Regions from separate parts of the Mycobacterium bourgelatii genome, predicted to be linked through region 2. Evidence: riboswitches for the same ligand, from Rfam matches in the RefSeq annotation. Region 2 holds a riboswitch; the other holds the start of a gene.
The links. Region 2 has a riboswitch for glycine ahead of gcvP (aminomethyl-transferring glycine dehydrogenase). Riboswitches for the same ligand answer to the same signal wherever they lie in the genome.
Positions count from the first base shown of each region.

Region 1: it holds a riboswitch for glycine, as region 2 does, so the genes downstream of both, gcvT (glycine cleavage system aminomethyltransferase GcvT) here and gcvP (aminomethyl-transferring glycine dehydrogenase) in region 2, are expected to answer to the same signal.

Region 1 covers NZ_BLKZ01000002.1:795,041-805,059, forward strand. Annotated here, with positions in the region: gene G6N68_RS28625 (NADP-dependent isocitrate dehydrogenase) at 1-221, opposite strand, end outside; gene G6N68_RS28630 (TetR/AcrR family transcriptional regulator) at 335-892, opposite strand; partial or broken gene G6N68_RS28635 (SDR family NAD(P)-dependent oxidoreductase) at 1,003-1,499, shown strand; gene G6N68_RS28640 (L-serine ammonia-lyase) at 1,525-2,907, opposite strand; gene glyA (serine hydroxymethyltransferase) at 2,904-4,181, opposite strand; gene gcvT (glycine cleavage system aminomethyltransferase GcvT) at 4,181-5,290, opposite strand; glycine riboswitch at 5,586-5,676, opposite strand; gene G6N68_RS28655 (PP2C family protein-serine/threonine phosphatase) at 5,786-6,517, opposite strand; gene mbhE (hydrogen gas-evolving membrane-bound hydrogenase subunit E) at 6,687-9,005, shown strand; gene G6N68_RS28665 (MnhB domain-containing protein) at 9,002-9,493, shown strand; gene G6N68_RS28670 (sodium:proton antiporter) at 9,490-9,876, shown strand; gene G6N68_RS28675 (complex I subunit 5 family protein) at 9,884-10,019, shown strand, end outside.
Region 2 covers NZ_BLKZ01000001.1:3,067,138-3,077,156, forward strand. Annotated here, with positions in the region: gene G6N68_RS13300 (CDP-alcohol phosphatidyltransferase family protein) at 1-133, shown strand, start outside; gene G6N68_RS13305 (DUF881 domain-containing protein) at 126-1,049, shown strand; gene G6N68_RS13310 (small basic family protein) at 1,084-1,416, shown strand; gene G6N68_RS13315 (DUF881 domain-containing protein) at 1,477-2,373, shown strand; gene gcvH (glycine cleavage system protein GcvH) at 2,396-2,800, shown strand; gene garA (glycogen accumulation regulator GarA) at 3,014-3,481, shown strand; gene ftsR (transcriptional regulator FtsR) at 3,478-4,218, shown strand; gene G6N68_RS13335 (bifunctional nuclease family protein) at 4,335-4,829, shown strand; gene G6N68_RS13340 (MerR family transcriptional regulator) at 5,112-5,747, shown strand; glycine riboswitch at 5,813-5,910, shown strand; glycine riboswitch at 5,913-6,037, shown strand; gene gcvP (aminomethyl-transferring glycine dehydrogenase) at 6,072-8,903, shown strand; gene G6N68_RS13350 (CocE/NonD family hydrolase) at 8,922-10,019, opposite strand, start outside.

The sequences.
Region 1 (10,019 bases), on a different contig from region 2:
AGCTTGCCAAGTTCGGCAAGGTTGTCCGGCACGCGCTGCTCTTCGGTCAGTTCGTCCGGAAACTCGGCGAGAATGCGGGCCGCCAGCGAGATGTCACTCGGCTTGATCTTGATCCCTGCAGGTTCGGCAAAGGCGCGCACCACTGGCAAGAAGGCGTAGGTCGCCAGCATTGGCGCCTCGTCGGTCAGCGTGTAGATGATGGTCGGCTGCTCGGCGCTCATGTGATTTTCTCCCGGCGGCATTGTCGGTCAGATTTCTTGAAGGGCCCTGCGTGGTAACCGCGGCTACCAGTATCGCGGCTGGACAACCGCAGGTGATGGTCGGGGTGTGGTGTTCACCTGGTTCGCAGCCCGTCGAGTGCCACCTCGGTGACGCGCTCAGCCAACTCGGCGTTGTAACCCTGCATGGCCTGGCAACCGACCAACAGGGTCTTGACCTCGGGAACGGTGATGTCCTGGCGCGCGGTGCCGCTCCGCTGAGCCGCCGTCAACAGGTCCCCGAGCAAACCCAGGAACTCCTCCTCGACCCCGGGGACGGCGCTGTTGACGTCGATCCCAACGCCGGCCAGCGCCTCCACCAAGCCACGGTCGGCAGCGCCCCACTGCAACACCATCGACCGGATGAACGCGAAGAGCGCCTCACCGGGCTGCTCGGCCTGCGCCAAGGCGTACCCGTCATCGATGATGTGCCGCATCCGGTCCGCGATCACCGCCTGGAACAGGGCCTCTTTGGTCGGGAAGTGCCGGTACACCGTGCCCGCGCCGACTCCGGCCCGTTTGGCGATTTCATCGATCGGCACCGACAACCCGTCAGAGGCGAAGGTCTCGTAGGCAACCTCCAGGACGCGGGCGCGGTTGCGGGCCGCGTCAGCGCGCACTGGCCGCTGAGCCAAGTCACACCTCCACGCAAATCGAGCATTGACAAAACGGGGCGTGCGTTCCGTATAGTTCCAACCAAGCGGAGCGCTCGCCCCGTTTTGGCGATCATAGCGAGGAAATCCCAATGACCAAGTGGACCACCACCGACATTCCCGCCCAGACCGGGCGCACCGCCGTCATCACGGGCGCGAACACCGGCCTGGGCTTTGAGACCGCCGCCGCGCTGGCTGCCCACGGCGCGCGGGTGGTGCTGGCGGTGCGCAATCTCGAGAAAGGGAAGGAAGCGCAGTCCCGCATCATCGCGGCCACCCCGGGCGCCGAGGTGGAACTGCAGCAACTCGACCTCGGAACATGCCGCGACCGATGGCCGCAGCCACCGCACTGTTCGCGCCGTTGTTCCAGGATGCCGACATGGGCGCGCTGCCGGTGTTGCGCGCCGCGACCGACCCGGGCGTCTTAGGCGGTCAGTACTACGGGCCGGACGGGTTTGCCGAGATGCGCGGCTACCCGACGCTCGTGGCGTCGAGTGCGCAATCGCACGACGTCGCTCTGCAGCGGCGCCTGTGGGCGGTGTCCGAAGAACTGACCGGGGTGGTGTACCCGCAGCTGACACCGGCATAAGCGGCGAGGTCGAGCCTGACCGAGGTCAACACTCGACGATGTTGACCGCCACGTTGATCGCCAGCCCGCCGGCAGATGTTTCCTTGTACTTGGTGTGCATGTCCGCACCGGTGGCGCGCATCGTGTCGATGACCTCGTCTAGGGTGACGCGATGAAATCCGTCCCCACGCAATGCCATTCGGGCGGCATTGATGGCCTTGCCGGCCGAGATCGCATTGCGCTCGATGCAGGGGATCTGCACCAAGCCGGCGATGGGGTCACACGTAAGCCCCAGGCTGTGTTCCATGGCGATCTCGGCGGCGTTCTCCACCTGCCGCGGTGTACCGCCAAGGATCTCCGCCAATCCGGCCGCTGCCATGGCCGCGGCGGAACCAACCTCGCCTTGGCAGCCGACCTCGGCTCCCGAAATCGAGGCCCTCTCCTTGAACAGGGATCCGATGGCACCGGCGGTGAGCAGGAATCGTGCCGCCACGTCGTCGGGGTCCGCGGCTCCGGCGGGTGTGTAGTGCGTGGCGTAACGCAGCACGGCCGGAATGATTCCGGCGGCACCGTTGGTCGGGGCCGTGACGATGCGCCCGCCCGAGGCGTTCTCCTCGTTGACCGCCAGCGCCACCAAATTGACCCAGTCGAGGGCGAATTCGGGCTTACGATCGGGGTCTTCGGCACTCAGGCGCTCGTACCAACTCTTGGCCCGACGGCGTACCTGCAGGCGGCCGGGAAGCAGACCGTCGCGCGAGATGCTTTGGCGTTCGCACTCGACCATGACGTCACGCAGGTGAAGGAGGCCGCGGCGGACATCTTCCTCGGTCCGGCAACATGATTCATTGCGGAGAGCGACCTCGCTGATCGACATGTCGAGCCGCTCGCAGATGTCGAGCAGCTCCTTGCCGGACGAATAGGGCAACACGAAGGGCGACGATTCGTCCCCGCAATAGCCGGCCTCGCCGGTGACGATGAAGCCGCCGCCGACCGAGTAGTACGTCTCGGTGTGCAGGACGCCGCCGTGAGAATCGCTGGCGGTGAACGTCATACCGTTGGGGTGGGTGGGCAACACCACATCGGGATGACGGCCGATATCCTGCTCGGTCAACGGAATCGGCATGACCCCGTAAATCCATGTCTTTCCGGAAGCGGCGATCTCGGCAAGTCGGCGTTCCTTTTCCTCGGTGGTAATCGTTTCTGGCCGAGCGCCTTCCAAGCCGAGCAGGATGGCCGGCATGGTGCCGTGGCCCGCGCCGGTGGCCGCCAGTGATCCGAACAGATCCACCCGTAGCGTGGTGACGGAATGAACCAGCCCGAGGTTGCGCAGGGTGGTGACGAACTCGTTCGCAGCGCGCATCGGACCGACCGTGTGGGAACTGGACGGTCCGATGCCTACGGTGAATAGATCGAAAACGCTGATTGTCACGGCTGTTTCAGGGCAGGGTAGAGCGGGTGGCGCGCGGCCAACTCTTGGACTCGGGTGCGGAGCGGACCCAATTCGTCGTCACTGGTGGCTGTCAGTGCCGAAGCGATGACATCAGCCACGGCGCGGAAGTCGTCGGCCGAGAAGCCTCGTGCGGCCAACGCCGGGGTGCCGATTCGCAACCCCGAGGTCACCATCGGCGGCCGGGGGTCGAATGGCACGGCATTGCGGTTGACCGTGATGTCGACCGCGGCCAGCCGGTCCTCGGCTTGCTGCCCGTCAAGTTGGGCGTGCCGGAGGTCGACCAGAACCAGGTGTACGTCGGTTCCGCCGGTCAACACGGTGATGCCCTGCTCGGCCACATCGGGCTGGGTCAGTCGGTCCGCGAGGATGCGCGCACCTTCCAAGCAACGTCGTTGGCGTTCAACGAATTCGGGTTGTGCTGCCATCTTGAATGCGGTGGCCTTGGCGGCGATGACGTGCTCGAGTGGTCCACCCTGCTGTCCGGGGAACACCGCGGAATTGATTTTCTTGGCGATGGCGGGGTCGTTGGACAAGATGATGCCGCCGCGAGGCCCGCCCAGCGTTTTGTGGGTGGTCGAGGTGACGACGTGGGCGTGCGGTACTGGGCTGGGATGCAGTCCGGCTGCCACCAGACCGGCGAAGTGCGCCATATCGACCATCAACAGCGCATCAACCTCGTCGGCGATTGCGCGGAACCGGGCAAAGTCCAGCCGGCGGGGGTAGGCCGACCAGCCCGCGATGATCAGCTTGGGCCGTTGCGTACGGGCGGCCTCCGCGACCGCATCCATGTCGATGAGGTAGTCCTCTTCGGACACTTCGTAAGCGGCGACGTTGTACAACTTGCCGGAGAAGTTGATGCGCATCCCGTGGGTGAGATGGCCGCCGTGCGCCAGTGACAATCCGAGGATGGTGTCGCCAGGGCTGAGCAGCGCGTGCATGGTGGCGGCATTGGCGGTGGCACCCGAATGTGGTTGCACATTGGCGTATTCGGCGCCGAAGAGGTCCTTGACGCGGTCGATGGCCAGCTGCTCGATGCCGTCGATGAACTGGCAGCCGCCGTAATAGCGGCGGCCGGGGTAGCCTTCGGCGTACTTGTTGGTCAGCACCGACCCCTGGGCCTGCAGCACCGCCAGCGGAGCGTAGTTCTCCGAAGCGATCATCTCGAGACCGTCTTCCTGACGGCCGAGCTCGCTGTCGATCAGGGCGGCGATGTCGGGGTCGAACGTGGCGAGCGGTTGATTCAGCGTGTTCATCAGGATCGGCTCCGTGAGTAGAAGGGGGTCTCGACGACACGAAAGCGCTCGTCGCCGCCCCGAATATCCACGGAGACAACGGAACCGAGTCCAACCGAGCCGGTGGCGACGTAACACAGCGCGACCGGGTGGCCCAGCGTGGGCGACAGCGCGCCAGAGGTGACAGTTCCGATTCGGTGCGCACCGTCCTTCGTGTACACGCCGTATCCCTGGCGCGCGGCCCGCCGCCCGATGCCCTGCAACCCGACGAGATTGCGCAGCGGTCCCCATTTGGCATACTGCGCGAGCGCGTCCCGACCCACGAAGTCTTTGTCGAGTCGCACGGCCTTGCCCAGGCCGGCGTCGTAAGGGGTTGTCTCCGGGGACAATTCGTTACCGTAGAGCGGCATGCCCGCCTCCAGCCGCAAAGTGTCGCGGCAAGCCAGGCCCGCCGGGGCCACCCCATGGTCAGCACCGGCGTCCAGCAGCAGCCACCACAGATCGATGGCGCGGTCGTTGGCAACGTACAGCTCGAAGCCGTCTTCTCCGGTGTATCCGGTGCGGGCCAACAGGATCGGCATGGTGCCGATGCGCAACTCGGTTGCCGCGTAGTACTTGAGTCCGGTCACCGTCCCCACGTCAGTCGGGTCGACGGTCTTGCAGAGCACCCGCTCCGCGACGGGTCCTTGCAGCGCGATGAGCGCCATCTCCGCGGAGCGGTCGGTGATCGTGGCGTCGAACCCGGCCGCTCGCCGGGTGAGTGCGGCGTGCACGACCGCCGTGTTGGCCGCGTTGGCGACCACCAGGAAGCGGTCTGCGGCGAGTCGGTAGGCCACCAGATCGTCGAGCACGCCGCCGTTCTCAGCGCACAGCAGCGAGTACTTGGCTTTGCCGACCTTGACGGGTCCGAACGCGCCGACGAGCGCGTAGTCGAGCACGGCCGCCGCGTCGGGTCCGACGATCTCGATCTCGCCCATGTGGGACAGGTCGAACAACCCGGCGGCCGAGCGGACGGCGTGATGCTCGGTGAGCTCGCTGCCGTACCGCACCGGCATCTGCCAACCGGCGAAGTCGGTGAAGCGGGCCCCGAGTACGCGGTGCACGTCGAGGAGGGGCGATGATGCCCCCATACATGGACTCATTGTCACGGTCATGTCAGCGCCTTGTCTCTGGAAACGTTTGCGGTGAAATAGGTTTGGGTGGAACTTGCTTTGCAGGTCAGTTCGGCGGTCCCGGCAAGGCCGTTGGGAACGTGGGCATGCATGTCGGACACGGGGGCAACTCCGGTTTCAGTGGGCCCGATGACCGGGCTGGGTGCGCCCTCCCCGCTCTGTCCTGAAACCTGAGAGTCTGGGGCCGTGCTTGGCGGCACAGCCGTACACCTTCGGTAAGCCCGGCCAAAGCCGGCCTTGTCTCCAGAGTCGCCTCGGCGCTGCGGTACTTGGGCCTGAGAGATTCCCGGGGAGGATCTTGCTCCTACGGCACCTCGGTGAAGAGGTTCTCCCACGGCGCGTCAACGGCGTCAGATTCACTTGTGTATCGGATACGAATATAGGTTATGTACAGGCGCCATGTCACGGATGCGGTCGTGAGGCGCCCGTCACACCGAAAAGTCAGGCCGCGCGCTAGACGTTGATGACGATGGCGGTGATGTTGTCCGGTCCGCCGGCCTCGTTGGCGGCCGCGACCAGAGCGGTGCAAGCATCCTCGGGTACGGGATGCGACGCCAGTATTCGCTCCAGGGACGGTTTGTCGACCACGCTGTAGAGGCCGTCGCTGCACAGCAGGATCCGATCGCCGGGCTCCAGACCCACCGCAGAGCTATCGGGAAGCGCCCGCGGCAGCATCGCCACATGCCGGGTCAGCGTGTTGCGTGCCGGGTGCCGGTCGGCGTCTGCGACATCGACCTTGCCCGCGTCTATGAGCTCCCGCAGCAGATTGTGATCGCGGGTCAGGCACTGCAGCTCCTGGTCGCGGAGCAGGTATGCGCGGCTGTCGCCCAGATGGGCCACCAGAAGTCGAGACCCCGTGACCACCGCCGCCACCACGGTGCTGGTGGCACCGGCGGCCCGGGGATCGGTGCTTGCATATCCGCGGAAGTCGGCACAGAAATCCTCAATCGCGCGGCCGAGCGCTTCTGGCTCGATTTCGACGACTTCGCCCTCGACGTCGGGTTTGAGATGGCGGGCGACGTACGTCGGCAGCAGTTCGGTTACCAGGGCAGCGGCCAGTTCACCGTCGGTGCTGCCCGCCACTCCATCGGCGACGATGAACAGCGACTGATCGGCATCCGCGGCCCACCGGTCCTGATTGTTGCGTCGATGACGGCCGATGTCGGTGACGCCCGCAAACTCCACAAGGCACAACGTTAAGCCTTCGGCGCCGCTTCACCCGCACATTGGCCATGGTGAGCGACGCCACGGAAGCGACTAGGCTTACTTTTTCCTTGCGCGGGTACTGCTGGGACGCGGCTGTGCAGTGCAATCACCCGCTCGAGAGTGTGTCCGTCTGTCGACGAGGAGCTTTGTGACCACTGCTTCCAGCACAGCGGAAACGCGCGAGACGGACGACCGTCAGCGGATGCCGACAGACTGGCAAGGTTGGACTTCCGCCGCGCTCGCGCTCATCGGGTTCGTCGTGTGTCTGTGGGCCTGGCGCACCGGTGGTGGAACGGTCACGTTGCCATGGGTGCCGTCGCTGGGCCTGCACCTGAGCTTCGCGTTCGACGGACTGGCGGCACTGTATTCGATGTTGGCCTGCGGCATCGGTGCCCTGGTTTTCTGCTACGGCACGGCCTATCTGTCTCTGCACCTGAAGCACAAAGAGCGCCCGGCGCGGGACCGGTGGCAATTCTGGCCGTGGATGGCCCTGTTCGCGGTGGCGATGGTGGGCTTGGCGACGGCGCAGGACCTGGTGCTGCTGTTCTTGTTCTTCGATGTGACCGCGATCTGCTCGTACTTTCTGATCGGCTTCGACCGGGACGAGCCACACGCCCGCCGGGCGGCCCTGATGGCGCTGCTGGTGACCGTGGCCAGCGCCGTCGCCATGCTGATCGCCGCCGTGCTGCTGTACGCGCATTACGGGACCTTTTCGATACCTGACCTGCTCGACCGCATCGAGCCCGGGACGACGGCCACCGTCGCCGGGGCGCTGCTCGCGGTGGCGGCGCTGGCCAAGAGTGCGCAGGTGCCTCTGCATTTCTGGCTGCCCAAGGCGATGGCAGCGCCGACACCGGTCTCGGCCTACCTGCACTCGGCGGCCATGGTCGCCGCGGGGGTGCTCGTTCTGGGCCGGGTGCATCCGTTGCTCGCGCACAGCAAGGTCGTGCTGACCGGCCTATTGGTGGTCGGCGTGGCATCCATCGTGGTCGGCGGCGTCCTCGCGCTCGGCCAGGATGTGCTCAAGCAAGTGCTGGCTTACTCGACGATCTCGCAGTACGGCTACGTGGTGATGCTGTACGGCATCGACGGCGACACTGCGGCCGGTGCGGCGGCCTTCTACGTGCTTGCCCACGGCCTGGCCAAGAGCGCCCTGTTCATGACGGCGGGTGCGGTGACGATGTCGACCGGGGAACAACGCCTGTCTCGCCTCGGCGGCATGGCACGCCACAGACCGCTGCTGGCGGCAGCGGCCCTCATCGCGGCGGCCAACCTGGCTGGGTTGCCCCTGACCGCGGGGTTCTTCAAGGACGAGTTGTTCTTCGAGGCGGAGGCCGGCGCCGGGCCGGTGCTGGCCGGCCTCGCCGTTCTCGCCGCGGGTCTGACGTTGGCCTACATAGGACGGTTCTGGGTGTTGCTGTTCCTGGGCCCGACGCGCACCGAACCCGAGCCGACACCACGCCTGCTGACGGCCCCCGTCGTCGTCTTGGCGGCGGTCGGGGTGCTCGGCGGATTGGTGCCGCAATTGCTCAGCGGTTTGGCCACGGATGCCGGAGCCGTCACCAACGGCGCGCCCATCCAGTTGTCGCCCGCCTACCACCTGGACGCGCGTCCGGCGAACCTGATGGCGCTGAGTGCGTGGGCGTTGGGGTTTTCGCTGCTGGCCGTGCCGCGCCTCCGGGACGCGATCTCGCTCGCCCTGGCGCGGGTGGGCGAACGGGTCGGGCCGCTGCGGATTTACACCCGAAGTCTGCGGGCGCTGGCGCGGCTCTCCGCGGCGATTCACGACTTCGAGGTGCGCGACCTGCGTAGCAGTGTCGCCGCGGTGCTGGTTCCCGCCGGTGTGTTGACCACATTGGCCTTTGCCGTCACGCCGACGGCCGGCGAGTACGTGGTGGGGCGCGTGCGCGGTGTCGACTGGGTGGTCTTGCCATTGCTGGGCCTGGTCATCATCGCGACCCTGGCCACCGCGTGGGCCCGCGCCCGGGTGGGAATGGTGTTGGCGCTGGCGGTGGTCGGCTTCGCTCTGGCAGCCGTGTACGCGCTGCTGGCGGCCCCCGACATCGCATTGGTGGCGGTTCTCGTCGAGACGATGATCACCCTCATCTTCATCGCCGCGTTCGCGCACCTACCGAAGGACGAACCCACCCGCGAACACGGTGGACTCGCTGGGACGTTGGTGCTGCCGCGCAGCGGGCGCCCCCGTCGGCGCTGGCGCAGCGTGTCGGCCGGGATCCTCGCGGGGGTAACCGCCTTCGCCACCGTGTGGGGCTTCCTCTCGTCGCCGACCAGCGCACCGAGTGTGGCCGACGAGTACATCCGTAGCACGCCGAGCGCCCACGGGAAGGACGTCGTCACCGTCATCATCACCGACTTCCGCGGCCTGGACACCCTGGCCGAGATCACGGTGCTGCTCGTCGCCGTCGTCGGTGTGGCAACGCTGCTCAAAGAGGGCAAGCTCTGGTGAGGCGCAAGGACGTGGTGCTGCGGGTCGTGGCGCAAGTGCTGTTGGGCCCGAGTCTCATGGTGGCGGCGGCCCTCATCGTCAAGGGGTACGTCGATGTGGGGGACGGGTTCGCCGCCGGCATGGTCGTCGCCCTGGCTGTGGCGTTGTGTTACGTAGCGCTCGGGGCGCCGACGGCGGAGAGGATGTTGCCGCTGCTGCGCTTCGCGCCGCAAGTGGCCGTCGCGGGTCTGCTGCTCTCGTTGCTCGTGGGTTTCCTTCCGTTGCTTTTTGACAAGCCCTTGTTCAGCCATTTCCCCGCACGCGGTCAGCGGGTTGTGACGATCGGCTCGCTGGAATTGTTCACCCCGCTGCTCTTCGACATCGGGGTCTTCCTGCTCGTCTTCGGGGTGATGGCGATGCTGCTGCACCAGTTCTCTGGCCCCGAACGCCTTGTCACGGAAACCATCGACGACGCAGACGGCGAAGACGGGGAGGGCGGCATCCGATGATGTTCGCGTTCGCGATGACGGCCGCCGTGCTTTTCGGCGGTGGGGCCTACCTGCTGCTGCAACGTGACCTGGTGCGCATGGTCGTGGGCGTCGCCCTCGTGTCGCAGGCCGCCGTGGTGGCGCTGATCGGTGCCAGCCTGACCCGTGGACAGGCGCCCATTTCCCCTGAAGCCGGGGACCCGGTGAGTGACCCTTTGCCGCAGGCGCTGATGCTGACCGCGCTCGTCATCGGGCTCGCCACCCTGGCGTTGCTGCTCGCGCTGGTGCACCGCGCCGTGGTGGTGTTCCGGACCGCGCAGAGCGACGAACTCGCTGCTCAGGAGAGCAGGCACGAAGAGCGGCTGCAGCGTGACCGGCAGCGGGATACCAGTGAGATGACGTGATGCCCTGATGGCGCTGTCGTTGGTTCTGCTTGTGCCCTGGACGGCGGGCACGGTACTCATCGCGCTGGACGGCCGTCGCCGCTATGTCGCCTGGGCCGCCGTCGCAGCGTTGGTCGCCACGTTCATTGCCATCGTCTTTCTCA
Region 2 (10,019 bases):
CCTCTACATGTACCTGTGGGCGTTCGTGCTCTACCTGGTGCAGATGGCACTGGTGATGCGCGAGATGCCCAACGTCAAGCGGACAAAGCCGCGAACCCCGCCGTCGGCCCCCAACGCGGGTGAGCATGGCTGAACCGGATCGGCTGCTCGGCGGCTACGACCCCAACGCCGGCTACAGCGCCCGCGTCACGGCCAGGCCGAAACACATCCCGGTGCCGTCGCTGCTGCGCGCCCTGCTGTCGGAGCACCTCGATCCCGGGTACGCCGCGGCGGCCGCCAAACGGCAAGAGTCGGACACACCCCAGACTCCGGGCAGCCGCGTGACCGGCTGGCTGTGGCAGGCGCTGGCCGCGACCCTGGTCGCCGCGGTATTCGCCGCCGCCGTGGCGCAAGCCCGTTCAGTTGCTCCCGGCGTGCGCAATGCCCAGCACCTGCTCGCGGCGAGCGTGCGGTCGACCAATGCCGCCGCCGCCAAGCTGGCGCAGCAACGCAGCGTCCTTTCGGCGAAGGTCGATGATGTGCAACGAATCGCGCTGGCCGACGACATCGAGGGCCAACGTTTGCTCCGGCAGCTGGACGGGATGAGCCGAGCCGCGGCCAGCAGCCGCATCATCGGCCCCGGCTTGACGGTGACGGTGACCGACCCGGGCGTTGGACCCAATCTGTCCGACGCATCCAAACAGCGGGTGAGCGGCAGCCGTCAGATCATCCTCGACCGCGACTTGCAACTCGTCGTCAATTCGTTGTGGGCCAGCGGGGCCGAAGCGATCGCAGTCGACGGCGCCCGGATCGGGCCGAACGTGACGATTCGGCAGGCCGGGGGATCGATCCTGGTGGACAACAATCCGGCCAGCAGCCCATACACGATCGTCGCGATTGGCCCGCCGAATGCGATGAAGGACGTCTTCGACGACAGCCCGGGGCTGCGGCGACTGCGGCTGCTGGAAGTCTCCTACGGCGTGGGGGTCAGCGTGACCACCAGTGATGCACTGACGCTGCCGGCCGCAACGGTGCGGGATGTCAAGTTCGCGAAGAAGATTGGTTCCTAGTGGAGGAAATCCTGGTGAGAGAGATCCGACCGGCATGATCGGAATCGCGGCGCTTGCCATTGGCATCGTGCTGGGCCTGGTGTTCCACCCCAGCGTGCCCGAGGTAATCCAGCCCTACCTGCCGATTGCGGTGGTCGCCGCGCTCGACGCGGTGTTCGGCGGACTGCGGGCCTACCTGGAGAAGATCTTCGATCCAAAGGTGTTCGTGGTCTCGTTCGTTTTCAACGTCTTCGTGGCGGCGCTGATCGTCTACGTCGGCGACCAATTGGGGGTGGGCACCCAGTTGTCCACCGCGATCGTCGTCGTCCTGGGCATCCGCATCTTCGGCAACGCCGCCGCGTTGCGGCGCCGGTTGTTCGGAGCGTGACGCAGTGAGGACGATGAAGAGGAGGGGCGCCCTTTCACCCATGAGGGAGGTGAGACCAGCGTGAGCCAGGACGTTGACGGGCACGCGGGCGGCGCCAACGAACCCGATCGCACCGCGGCACAACAGAACCAGCCGGCTGCCGAGCCCGCGGCTCACCGCGGCGGGCGCCATGGCCGTCACGAACTGCCCGCCGAGCGGGCCCGTCCCAGAATCAATCCGTTCCGCCGCGCCAAAGGCACCGGGCGGACGGAACCGTCACGGGGTGGTCGCTCACGCCTGGTGTTCGGAGCGCTGGCGGTGTTGCTGTGTCTGGTTTTGGGCGTCGCGATCGTCACCCAGGTCCGTCAGAACGACTCCGGTGACTCGCTGGAAACGGCCCGTCCCGCAGATCTGTTGGTGCTGCTGGATTCATTGCGGCAGCGCGAGGCGACGCTGAATGCGGAAGTCGCCGAACTGCAAAACACCCTCAACGAGCTTCAGACATCCGGCAACAACGACCAAGCCGCAATCGAACGGGCGCAGGCCAAACTCGCGGCTCTGTCCATTCTGGTGGGCGCAGTGGGCGCCACTGGGCCGGGCGTCACGGTGAAAATCGACGACCCAGGCCCCGGGGTGTCGGCCGAAGCGATGCTGGATGTGATCAACGAACTGCGGGCCGCCGGCGCCGAAGCCATCGAAATCAATGACGGACAGCAGTCGGTGCGGGTGGGAGTCGACACCTGGGTGGTCGGGTCGCCGGGGGCACTGATCATCGACTCCAAGTCGCTGTCCCCGCCGTATTCGATTCTGGCCATTGGTGATCCGCCGACCCTGGCCGCGGCAATGCACATACCCGGTGGCGCCGAGGACAGCATCAAACGCGTCGGTGGGCGGATGTCGGTGCAGCAAGCCGACCGTGTCGACGTCACCACCTTGCGGCAACCAAAACCGCACCAATACGCTCAGCCCGTCAAGTGAACCGATCAGCCTGAGGAGCACCGTGAGCGATATCCCGCCGGATCTGCACTACACCGCCGAACACGAGTGGGTTCGGCGCACCTCAGAAGACACGGTGCGGATCGGGATCACTGATTTCGCGCAGTCGGCCCTGGGTGACGTGGTGTTCGTGCAGTTGCCCGATGTGGGCACCAAGGTGACCGCAGGGGAAGCCTTCGGCGAGGTGGAGTCGACCAAGTCGGTGTCGGATCTCTTTGCGCCGCTATCGGGAACGATCGCTGCGGTCAACGGCGACCTGGAAGGTAACCCGCAACTGGTGAACTCCGACCCGTACAGCGCCGGCTGGCTGGTAGACGTACAGGTCGACGGCCCGGAAGCGGCCGGACTGGAGTCCGCCATCGCGGAGCTGCTCGACGCGGAGGCCTACCGCGGAACGCTGACCGAATGACGATTGCTAAGGTCCGAAAGTATCGCGAAGCACCGAAGGAAGCGCGGGTAGGAGAAGCTAGGCTATCGGGCTTACGATCCTGCAAGTGGTGAGCACGTCGCAGGCTGTGCCCGGTACGGTCTAGCGTCACAAGCACGTGGAAGTACGAGAAGTCAGCAAGTCGGCCGAATGGCCCGGTGAGCGAACGCCACAGCGGCCAGTGAGGAGCAGCGGGTGACAGACAACGACCAGACCTCTGACGAAGTCACTGTGGAGACGACGTCCGTCTTCCGCGCCGACTTCCTCAATGAACTGGACGCTCCTGCGCAGGCGGGTACCGAGAGTGCCGTTTCGGGAGTGGAGGGACTTCCCGCGGGCTCGGCCCTGTTGGTCGTCAAACGCGGGCCGAACGCCGGGTCCCGATTCCTGCTCGACCAAGCCGTCACCTCGGCCGGCCGCCATCCCGACAGCGACATCTTCCTCGACGATGTCACCGTGAGCCGTCGGCACGCCGAATTCCGGCTGGAGAGCGGCGAGTTCAGCGTTGTGGACGTCGGCAGCCTCAACGGCACCTACGCCAACCGCGAGCCGGTGGATTCGGCCGTGCTGGCCAACGGCGACGAGGTCCAGATCGGCAAGTTCCGCCTGGTGTTCTTGACCGGGCCCAAGGGCGACGACGACGGGGGCACCGCAGGCCAGTGAGCGCACCCGATAGTCCCGCAGTCGCCGGGATGTCGATCGGGGCGGTCTTGGAACTGCTGCGACCGGATTTTCCCGACGTCACAATCTCCAAGATTCGATTCTTGGAGGCTGAGGGGCTGGTCACGCCACAGCGTGCCGCATCGGGCTACCGCCGGTTCACCGCATACGACTGCGCCCGGCTGCGCTTCATTCTCACCGCGCAGCGGGATCATTACCTGCCGCTCAAGGTGATCCGGGCCCAGCTTGACGCCCAGCCGGACGGCGAGTTGCCACCGTCTGCGTCTCCTTACGGCGTACCAAGATTGGTGCCGATAACCGACGACGCGGACAGCGCCGGGGCGGACGCGGGTGCCGTCTCGTCCACTGCCATCCGGCTCAGTCGCGAAGACCTGCTGGAACGCGCCCAGGTGGACGACGACCTGCTGACAGCGTTGCTCCGAGCCGGGGTGATCACCACGGGGCCGGGCGGCTTCTTCGACGAACACACGGTCGTGATCCTCCAATGTGCCCGCGCGCTCTCGGAATACGGTGTCGAGCCCAGGCATCTGCGCGCCTTCCGGTCGGCTGCCGACCGTCAGTCGGACCTGATCGCCCAAATCGCCGGCCCGATGGTCAAGGCCGACAAGGCCGGCGCCCGTGACCGTGCTGATGACTTGGCTCGCGAAGTTGCCGCGCTCGCTATCACATTGCACACTTCCTTGATCAAATCGGCCGTTCGCGACCTTCTGCAGCGCTGAGGACTAGACTTCGATCGACAGCTTGGTGTCGGCGACGCGGTGAAGATTTGGGGTACACCGCGCCGCCGTGCTGAGTGAAAATCGGACATGGCGGCATGTGCGGAGGGCAGGCGCAGATGGGCGAAGTACGTGTTGTCGGCATTCGTGTCGAGCAGCCCCAGAACCAGCCGGTGCTGTTGCTGCGCGAGACAAACGGTGACCGGTACCTACCGATCTGGATCGGACAGTCGGAGGCCGCAGCGATCGCCCTGGAGCAACAGGGCGTGGAGCCACCCCGGCCACTGACGCACGACCTGATCAGGGATGTCATTGCAGCCCTTGGGCATTCGCTCAAGGAGGTGCGCATCGTGGACCTGCAGGAGGGCACCTTCTACGCGGATCTGATCTTCGACCGCAACATCAAGGTGTCCGCACGTCCATCCGACTCCGTGGCGATCGCGCTGCGCGTCGGGGTGCCGATTTACGTCGAGGAAGCCGTACTGGCCCAGGCCGGTCTGCTCATCCCCGACGAGGCCGACGAACAAGAGAGCAGCGCCGTGCGGGAGGACGAGGTGGAGAAATTCAAGGAATTTCTCGACAGCGTCTCGCCCGACGACTTCAAGGCCACCTAGTTAGCCGGCGAGCCACCGAACCCGGCGAACGGTTGCGGATGGGTCCAGTGACCCTCAAGTTACGGATGAGTCTCATCTCACAGGCTGGACCCTCGACACGCCTTGCGCTTAGCGCCCGCTTTCGGTCGCGGCGGCCATACTTTGATGACGGTTGGATGATCACCGGGATTACGGCGGCAACCTAACGGCGTATGCTCTCAAGCACTCGGGCCTGAGAAGCGAGGTCGTTGGGACGGCCAGTGACGCAGCTAGACGAGAGCGCGATCGGCGAGAGGAAGCACCGTGAGCGAGCAGCCACGTCAAGGACAGCTTGACCTTGCTGACGACGCGGCCGCCGCCCCCGGTGGTGGCAGCGGCACACCCAGCAGGGTGACCGACGCAGTGCAGCCCGGACTGTTCCCCGACGATTCCGTGCCCGACGAGTTGGTGGGTTACCGCGGGCCCAGCGCCTGCCAGATCGCCGGCATCACCTACCGCCAGTTGGACTACTGGGCGCGGACTTCGCTGGTTGTCCCGTCGATTCGCAGCGCGGCCGGCTCCGGCAGCCAACGTCTTTATTCGTTCAAGGACATCCTGGTCCTCAAGATCGTCAAGCGGTTGCTGGACACCGGGATCTCGTTGCACAACATCCGGGTTGCGGTCGACCACCTGCGGCAGCGGGGCGTACAAGACCTGGCCAACATCACCTTGTTCTCCGACGGCACCAGCGTGTACGAGTGCACCTCCGCCGAAGAGGTCGTCGACCTGTTGCAGGGCGGCCAGGGTGTGTTCGGCATCGCCGTCTCGGGCGCGATGCGCGAGCTGACCGGCGTGATCGCCGACTTCCCCGGTGAGCGGGCCGACGGCGGGGAGTCGATAGCCGCCCCGGAGGACGAACTGGCTTCGCGTCGCAAGCACCGCGACCGCAAGATCGGCTAGTAGACCGGCTCAGCCTGCTACGGCGCGCGCCGAGAGCTCGCGGCCGAGTAAACTAGACAACGCATCGCACTTGCGCGGGAGAGTTTCGTGGCCGCCAGCCACGGACGCCGAAGGAGCAATACCTCTCCGTCAACCTCTCAGGCACCCGGACCGCGCTGGACAACGATGCCTCTGGAAAGCGGCGGCGACCCGATACGGGTCCCGCCCGCCGATGGGGAAAGGCACCCGCGTGACTCGGGGCGCCGAATCTCTCAGGCGCCCGGTGCTCGGGTGAAGACAGAGGGGGAGGGCCGCTGATCCCTCTTCCTGTGTCAGGAGTACACGTTGTCGAAACAGTTCGCGGAGCGCCACATCGGCCTGGACGGCCAGGCCATCGAAACCATGCTCGCGGTCATCGGAGTTGACTCGCTCGACGAGCTCGCCGGCAAGGCGGTCCCAACGGGCATCCTCGACAAGCTGACCGACGCCGGAGCGGCCCCAGGCCTGGACCAGCTGCCGCCGGCCGCCAGTGAGGCCGAGGCGCTCGCCGAGTTGCGCGCCTTGGCCGAGTCCAACACGGTGGCCGTGTCGATGATCGGTCAGGGCTACTACGACACCCTCACCCCGCCCGTGCTGGTGCGCAACATCATGGAAAATCCGGCCTGGTACACCGCTTACACCCCGTACCAGCCCGAGATCAGCCAGGGCCGGCTGGAAGCGCTGCTGAACTTCCAGACCATGATCACCGACCTCACCGGCCTCGAGATCGCCAACGCGTCGATGCTGGACGAGGGCACCGCGGCTGCCGAGGCCATGACCCTGATGCACCGCGCCGTGCGCGGCTCGACCCGCCGACTGGCCGTGGATGTCGACGTATTCACCCAGACCGCCGCGATTTTGGAGACCCGGGCCAAGCCGTTGGGCATCGAGATCGTCACCGCGGACCTTCGTGACGGGTTGCCCGACGGAGAATTCTTCGGCGTGATCGCCCAGCTGCCCGGCGCCAGCGGCCGGATCACGGACTGGTCGGCCCTGGTGCAGCAGGCCCACGAGCGCGGTGCCCTGGTGGCCATCGGCGCCGACCTGTTGGCGCTGACGCTGATCACACCGCCGGGCGAGATCGGCGCTGACGTCGTGTTCGGCACCACGCAACGGTTCGGCGTGCCAACGGGTTTCGGTGGCCCCCATGCCGGATACCTGGCCGTGCACGCCAAGCACGCCCGCCAGCTGCCGGGTCGGCTGGTCGGCGTTTCCCTGGACGCCGACGGGACACCGGCGTATCGGCTGGCCCTGCAGACCCGCGAACAGCACATCCGCCGGGACAAGGCGACCAGCAACATCTGCACCGCGCAGGTCTTGCTGGCGGTGATGGCGGCGATGTACGCCAGCTACCACGGCGCCGACGGACTGAAGGCCATCGCGCGGCGCGTGCATTCTCATGCCGAAACCATCGGTGCCGCCCTGGCCTCCGCGCCCAACACAGAGTTGGTGCACGACAAGTACTTCGACACCGTCCTGGCCCGGGTGCCGGGCCGCGCCGACGAGGTGCTGGCCGCCGCCAAGGCGCAGGGCATCAACCTATGGCGCGTCGATGCCGATCACGTGTCGGTCGCCTGTGACGAAGCCACCACCGACGCCCATGTGGCGGCGGTTCTGGACGCGTTCGGCGTCACCGCCACCGATCCCACGCCCGTCGACATTGCGACGCGGACGTCGGAATTCCTGACCCATCCCGCGTTCACCCGCTACCACAGCGAGACGTCGATGATGCGGTACCTGCGCGAGTTGTCCGACAAGGACATCGCGTTGGACCGCAGCATGATCCCGCTGGGCTCGTGCACGATGAAACTCAACGCCGCCGCCGAGATGGAGGCCATCACCTGGCCGGAGTTCGGGCGCCAGCATCCCTTCGCGCCCGCCGCGGACACGCCCGGATTGCGCCGTCTCATCGCCGACTTGGAGTCCTGGCTGGTGCACATCACCGGATACGACGCCGTCTCGCTGCAGCCCAACGCCGGCTCGCAGGGGGAGTACGCGGGCCTGTTGGCGATCCACGAATACCACGCCAGCAGGGGAGAGCCGCACCGCGACATCTGCCTGATCCCGTCGAGTGCGCACGGGACCAACGCCGCCTCGGCCGCGCTGGCCGGAATGCGGGTTGTCGTCGTGGCCTGCCACGACAACGGTGACGTGAACCTTGACGATCTGCGCGCCAAGGTCAGCGAACATGCCGAGCGGTTGTCGGCGCTGATGATCACCTACCCGTCCACCCACGGTGTGTACGAGCACGACATCGCCGACATCTGCGCGGCCGTGCACGACGCCGGCGGGCAGGTCTATGTCGACGGCGCCAACCTCAACGCGCTGGTCGGCCTGGCCCGACCGGGCAAGTTCGGCGGCGACGTGAGCCACCTGAACCTGCACAAGACGTTCTGCATCCCGCACGGCGGCGGCGGGCCCGGCGTCGGACCGGTCGCGGTGCGATCACACCTGGCCCCGTTCCTGCCGGGTCACCCCCACGCTCCCGAGTTGCCGAACGGGCGTCCGGTGTCGGCGGCGCCGTACGGCTCGGCCTCGATCCTGCCGATCAGCTGGGCCTACATCAGGATGATGGGGGGAGACGGCCTGCGGGCGGCCTCCCTGACGGCGATCGCGTCGGCCAACTACATCGCGCGCCGCCTCGACGAGTACTTCCCCGTGCTCTACACCGGGGAAAACGGGATGGTGGCCCACGAGTGCATCCTGGACCTGCGCGGCATCACCAAGTCGACCGGCGTGACCGTCGACGACGTCGCAAAGAGGTTGGCGGACTACGGGTTTCACGCACCGACCATGAGCTTTCCGGTGGCCGGCACACTGATGGTGGAACCGACCGAAAGCGAAAGCCTGGCCGAGGTCGACGCATTCTGCGAAGCGATGATCGGCATCCGCGCCGAAATCGACAAGGTTGGGGCCGGCGTTTGGCCCGCCGACGACAACCCGCTGCGCAACGCCCCCCACACCGCGGAGTGCCTGCTGGTGGCCGAGTGGAACCACCCCTACACCCGGGAAGAGGCCGCCTATCCGCTGGGCAAGACCTTCCGGCCCAAGGTCTGGCCGCCGGTGCGGCGCATCGACGGGGCTTACGGTGACCGCAATCTGGTCTGCTCGTGCCCGCCGGTGGAGGCATTCGCCTGACCCCGACCGACGCGGGTCTCAGACCTCGATCACCGGAAGATCGATCCGGGAGGCATGCAGCGCGCTGCGGTAGACACGCACGGTCGGCGGTCCTCCCGGAAGGATCGCGAAATGGTGGGCGTCGGTGCCGGCGATCGCGACGCGGATTCGGTGCCCAGCGCGGAATAGGTACGACGTCGGCAGCAGATCGAACGTCAGCTCGGCGATCTCGCCGTCAACGAGCGGCCGCGCGTCGCCGCGCGTGAATGTTCGGTAGGGGACCGGCTGGCGATACGGCGGCGGCGCGTCGCTGAGCCGACGATGCACCGCGCGCAGCTGCCCTTCGGTGATATAGGTGACCCGGCTGCGTGGGTCGACGTCTTCCAGATAGACGAAGAACGTGCCGTCACTCGCCGTGGACCTCAAGAACAGCGTGATCAGCGGATGCCCGGTCACTTCGAGGGGACCGTTGAGCGGCGCGGAGGTGTAGGTCAGCAGCTTGGCGTCCTGGACGTCGCGGTCGGGATAGCGCACGTGCCCACCGATGCCCACCTGCGATTGCCAGCGGGAGTGCTGACCCGTGGACGCGGTCGGATCGACCGAGTATTCGTCGGCGGCTTCGTCGCCCTGGGATTCGGGTGGTTCCAGCACGAGTTGCTGCGCCTCGGCCAGGTAGTAGGTCCGCGTGGTGGCCGGCGGCGGCCAGGTGTCGGCCGACTTCCAGCGGTCCTCGACCATGGTGAAGTAGTGCACGGGGGGTTCGGAACCGATGCCGGTGTCGACGCCTTTGAGGTGATGGTCGAAGAACCGCAGGAGTTCGCCGTCGTGATCGAAGGCGGGCTTACGCAGCCCGCGCACCGGATCGACGTGCCAGCCGCCGGTGTGGTTCCACGGCCCCAGGATCAGGCGGCTGCCCGGGGTGGGGACGGTGAGAAACCGCTTTATCGCGGCATGCCCGTACCCGCCGTCGAACCAGCCGCTGTAGTTGTAGATGGGTGCGCCCGTCGCCGCGATGTCGCGCCAATAGTGGTGCGGACTGATCAAATCGATGGTGTGCCCCGTGGCGGCGGCGTCGTCACGGAAGGTGAGCGACGTCGCGAACTTGTGGACGTCGTAGTTGCCGCGATGGGCGGCGAT